Regions from separate parts of the Nonomuraea sp. NPDC049758 genome, predicted to be linked through region 2. Evidence: riboswitches for the same ligand, from Rfam matches in the RefSeq annotation. Region 2 holds a riboswitch; the other holds the start of a gene.
The links. Region 2 has a riboswitch for cobalamin ahead of AB0J46_RS23270 (CbtB domain-containing protein). Riboswitches for the same ligand answer to the same signal wherever they lie in the genome.
Positions count from the first base shown of each region.

Region 1 (2,442 bases), on a different contig from region 2:
ACGATGCCGTTGGAGTGCCCGTTCGTGCCGCGGATCAGCGCGCCCCGGGAGCGCACCCGCGACCAGGAGATGCCGATCCCGCCGGCGAACTTCGACAGCTGCGCCACCTGGGCGTAGCGGTCGTAGATGGAGCCGATCTCGTCACGGGGCGAGTCGACCAGGTAGCAGGAGGACATCTGGGTGTGCCGGGTGCCGGAGTTGAACAGCGTCGGCGAGCTGGGCAGATAGGCCAGCGACGACATGAGCCGGTAGAAGCCGACCGCCTCGGCGGGCGTCTCGGCCAGCCCGCAGGCCACGCGCAGCAGCCAGTACTGCGGCGTCTCCACCACCAGCCGGGTGGACGGGTGGCGCAGCAGGTAACGGTCATAGACCGTGCGCAGCCCGAAGTACTCGAACCGCAGGTCGGCGGTGACGTCGATGGCGTCGTCGAGCTTGCGGGCGTTGGCGTTGACGAACTCGGCGGTCTCGTCGCCGATGAGCCCCTCGGCGTGGCCCAGCCGGATCGCCTGGCTGAAGGAGGCCACGCCCTGCCCGCGGACCTCCTTGTCGATGTAGCCCGACAGCAGCCGCGCGGCCAGCCGCGAGTACTGCGGCTCCTCGCCGATCATCTCGGCGGCCGTCTGGATGGACAGCCGGTCCAGCTCGGCGGTGGTGGCCCCGTCGTAGAGGCCGCTGATCGTCTTGGTGGCCACCCGCATCGGGTCGATGTCCGTCAGATCGGTCGCCCAGTGCTCCACCGCACGTACGATCTTGTTGACGTCGACCGGCTCCGCGGTGCCGTTGCGCTTGCGCACCTGCATCTGGACGCGCCGCGGCGCGGACCTGTCGGCGTCCGCCCGCGCCGTCCCGGCCAGGTCCGTCATCGGGTCCCCTGTGACCGTCACTGCGCTCTCCCCTCGTGAACTCGGTCAATGGCCGAGAACGCGCGCAGGAGGCGGACGGCGAGGCGCCACAGCCCTCTCGCCGGTGCCGTCCACCGTCCCGCGCGGTCTCGGACCAGCCGCGCGCGCATGATCGCGCGCGGCGCGCCGGCAGGTCTTCGGACTCGTGGGCATGCTGTCGCTGCCTACTGGCCGTCGCTTCCCGGGCCCTTGGCCCAGTGCGTCTGACGGCGTTCGTTCCCACTTACCGCTGCGGGGCAGTCCCGGATTCCCACCGGGTTCCCTCTTGCCTCGGCCGCCCTGGCGGGGCGACCGAACCGGCTGCGGGAGACACCATATATAGGGCGGATCAAAAAGTCACACCCAACATCTCGTGTTGCGAAGAACCCCCGCTCCGATCCGGCCACCCGCCGCGGGGCCGCTCCTCGCGCGCCTCACGGGCGGGCCGACATGTGATCGAGGTCATAGACCGGCCATGCCAGTTTTCGCTACCTTAGGTATCGATACTTCAAGTAGCGAAAACCTGAGGAGACGACCATGAGCGAGACCTCCACCGGCCGCCGTCCGGTCACGCCGGACTGGGACACCGTCACCCCCGCCGAACTGGCCGCCTACGTCGAGGCGGAGAACCGGCTGCGCGCCTCCGTCGAGGCACAGGCGATCACCGGCCGGCCGGATCCCGGCGCCGCCATCGACTGGCGGACGGTGGCGCTGCCCGGCCGCGACATCCGCGTCCGGGTCCACCGGCCCCGAGCGGCCGGGCCGGGGGACGTCCTGCCGCTCGTGCTGCACGTGCACGGAGGCGGCTTCGTCGGCACGGCGCCGCAGAGCGACTGGGTCAACAGCCACCTCGCCGCCCACCTGCCCGCCGTCGTCGTCTCGGTGGACCACCGCCTCCTCGACCGGCACACGCCGCTGGCCGCCGCCGCCGACGACGGCTGGGACGTGCTCCGGCACGTGCTGGAGCACGCCGCGCAGTGGGGCGTCGACCCGGCGCGGGCCGTCCTGTTCGGCGAGAGCTGCGGCGGCCTGATCTGCGCCCTGGCGGCGATCAGGGCCCGCGACGCAGGTCTGCCCCTGAAGGCCCAGGTGCTGGTCAACCCCGCCGTGGAGGTGGCCGGGACGATGTTCGACCACCCCTCGATGGCCCAGTACGCCGACACCCCGACGCTCAGCGTGCCGGTGCTGCGGCTGTTCCACCGGCTCGCCGTGCCCGAGGGGACGGACGCCCGCGCGCTCTCCCCGCTGCACGCCGGCGACCTGGGCGGGCTGGCCCCGGCGCTCGTGGCGGTGCCGACCCACGACCCGATCGCCGACCACGGCCGCCGCTACGCCGAGGCGCTGCGGGCCGCCGGCACCCCCGCCCGCCTGGCCGAGTACCCCGAGGCCGGGCACGCCTTCCTCAGCATGCCGGTGCTGGCCCCCCAGGCCGCGGACGCGCGGGCGGACATCCTGACCTTCCTCCGCGACGCCCTCCCCGCGTAACCCGCGACCGGAGCGGGCAGGCGAGGACCGGCCGGCCCCTCGCGCGGCGCCGGGTTCTGCTTCATGATTCGGGGTG
Region 1 is NZ_JBFAMZ010000028.1:56,988-59,429, forward strand. Features, by position in the region: gene AB0J46_RS45455 (ribonucleoside-diphosphate reductase subunit alpha) at 1-884, opposite strand, end outside; cobalamin riboswitch at 1,013-1,218, opposite strand; gene AB0J46_RS45460 (alpha/beta hydrolase) at 1,419-2,366, shown strand.
Region 1: another riboswitch for cobalamin. It lies ahead of AB0J46_RS45455 (ribonucleoside-diphosphate reductase subunit alpha); the one in region 2 lies ahead of AB0J46_RS23270 (CbtB domain-containing protein).

Region 2 (2,442 bases):
GCCAGTTCAGGCCGCTGGTGATGAGGCCGCCGCCGATCGTCCCGACGACGAAGCCCAGCGACAGCAGGGCGCCGTTGACGCCCAGCGCCCGGGTGCGCTGCGGCCCTTCCGGGAACGTGCCGGTCATCAGCGCCAGCGCGGTCGGGCCGATCATGGCCGCCGCCACGCCGATGACGAACAACCGGCGCCTGCCCACCATGTCGGACGCGCGTCCGAACAAGGGCATCAACGCGGCCGTCGGCAGCAGGCAGGCGGTGGCCACCCACTGCAGCGCCGAGGCGGAGGAGAAGCCGAGGTCCCTGCCGATCTCCGGCAGCGCCACCGTGATGATCGAGTAGTCCAGCCCGGTCATCAACGTCGCGCCGCACAACGTGATGAGGACGAGCCAGCCGCGCAGCCCCCATCGCGGGGTCGTGTCAGCGGCGGTCAGGTCGTGAGTGTCCGTCGTCATGCGGCCAGAGTGCGGCCGGCCGCGAAGATCAACCAGAGCCCTGCTGAGAGTACATCTGTCAGGTGCAGGACGAGCGGACGCGGGGGCGATCCCTCGCGTCCGGCAATTCGCTAAGGACGATGCAGAATCACCGAGCCGGAGAGCTGGGTGAGCAACTCCAGTTGATCGAAATAGAGGCGCAAACTCGTGATGAGCCCGTCTTCCACCGTGCAGACATAACAGCATCGCAAACGAACAGGGCGGTCCGTCGCGGGAAGCACCTGACCGCCGGGCATGGTGTACGGCCCTCGGTGAGTTCCGACCATGAGAAGCTCGTCGACGGTGGTCGCCTCGGCCTCGGAGGACTCCGTGATCACGGCCCGGACGTCGGGGAACGCCGTCCAGAACTCCTCCAGATAGGAGGCCAGCTCGCTGTGTCCCTGGGATACGCCTTCCGGGCTGATGGACACCCCGGCCGGGCTGAAAGTGCCGAGCAATGCCTTCATGTCGTGGGCGTTGAACGCGTCCGTATAGCGGTCTCGTACGTCGCGGGCAACATTCATGGCACCGGGTCCTCCCTATTCGCTCGATGCCCAGCGTGGCTGTCGATATGCGGTCGAATGGCCAACGCAAGCTAGATCCGCACACTCGGCGAGGTGAAATTCTGGGCCTTTCGCAAAGGCGCGTGGCGGGGCGGCAGGAGACCGAGGGGCACCGGTCGCATGTTGACGCGAACGTGAGGAAAGGATACGTTCCGGTAGATTTCACGGTTGTCCAAGGGAAATCCGGTGAGATGCCGGTGCGGACGCGCCACTGTATCCGGGACGTAGATCCCGGGAGCCAGGTCGCTTGGCAGCCGTGACCTCGTGATATGGGACGCGTGACCCCTGAGGAGGCTTGACATGACCGGGTTGTCCACCCCGTCGACGATTCCCTTTCCCCGCCTGCGCCCTTGGCTGCTGCTGGCCGTGCCCGTGCTGCTCCTGGTCGCCTACCTGGTTCTGATGGACAACGGCGCCATCTCCCAGACCGGCACCTTCCTGCACGAGCTGATGCACGACGGGCGTCACCTGCTCGGCGTGCCCTGCCACTGAGGGCCCGTCATGGTACGCACCTTACTGGCCAGAGGTCTGCTCGTCGGACTCCTGGCCGGACTGATCGCGGGCGCCTTCGCCTTCGCCTTCGGTGAACCTCGCGTGGACCACGCGATCGCCCTGGAGGAGGCCGCCGCCCAGGCCGAGGCGCCCGATCCGGACGCCGGGACGGCCGAGCACAGTCACGCCGAAGCGGCCGAGCACAGTCACGGCGAGGACGCCGTGGTCGGCAGGCCCGTGCAGAAGGCGGGGCTGTTCCTGGCCACCGGGCTCTACGGGCTGGCCGTGGGCGGGATGTTCGCCCTGGTGTTCGCCGGACTGCGCGGGCGGGTCGGCCCGCGTTCCGACGGGCGGCTGGCGGTGGCCGCGGCCGGGACGGCGTTCGCCGCGACCATCCTCGTGCCCTTCGTGAAATATCCGGCCAACCCGCCTGCGGTGGGCGATCCGGACACCATCAACAGCCGCACGCTGCTCTACGTGGTGCTGATCCTCGTCGGGCTGGCGGCGACGGCGATCGCGGTGGCAACGGCCCGCCGCGTCGACGGCGGCCCGTGGGCGCGCTGGACGGCGGCGGCGGTCGCGTTCCTCGTGCCCGTCGTCGCCGCGTGGTGGTTGCTGCCGACGGTCGATGAGGTGCCCGAGGGGTTCCCCGCCACGCTGCTGTGGGAGTTCCGGCTCGCCTCGCTCGGCACGCAGCTCGTCTTCTGGGCGGCGTTCGGCGTGCTGTTCGGCTGGGCGAGCGACCGGGCGGAGCGGCGTTCGGCGGCTCATCCGCTGGTCGCGGCGCCGAGCTGAGCAAGGTGCTGTTCGTCCGGCATGCCACGACACCGGGGATGCGGGCCGGATGCTTTCCCGCCGACGAGGACGCCGACGCGGCGAGCCTGACCAGGGCCGCCGCGTCGGGGCCCGTCGAGGCGG
Region 2 is NZ_JBFAMZ010000008.1:301,701-304,142, forward strand. Features, by position in the region: partial or broken gene AB0J46_RS23260 (MFS transporter) at 1-676, opposite strand, end outside; gene AB0J46_RS23265 (ester cyclase) at 562-993, opposite strand; cobalamin riboswitch at 1,169-1,298, shown strand; gene AB0J46_RS23270 (CbtB domain-containing protein) at 1,333-1,524, shown strand; gene AB0J46_RS23275 (CbtA family protein) at 1,534-2,319, shown strand; gene AB0J46_RS23280 (histidine phosphatase family protein) at 2,325-2,442, shown strand, end outside.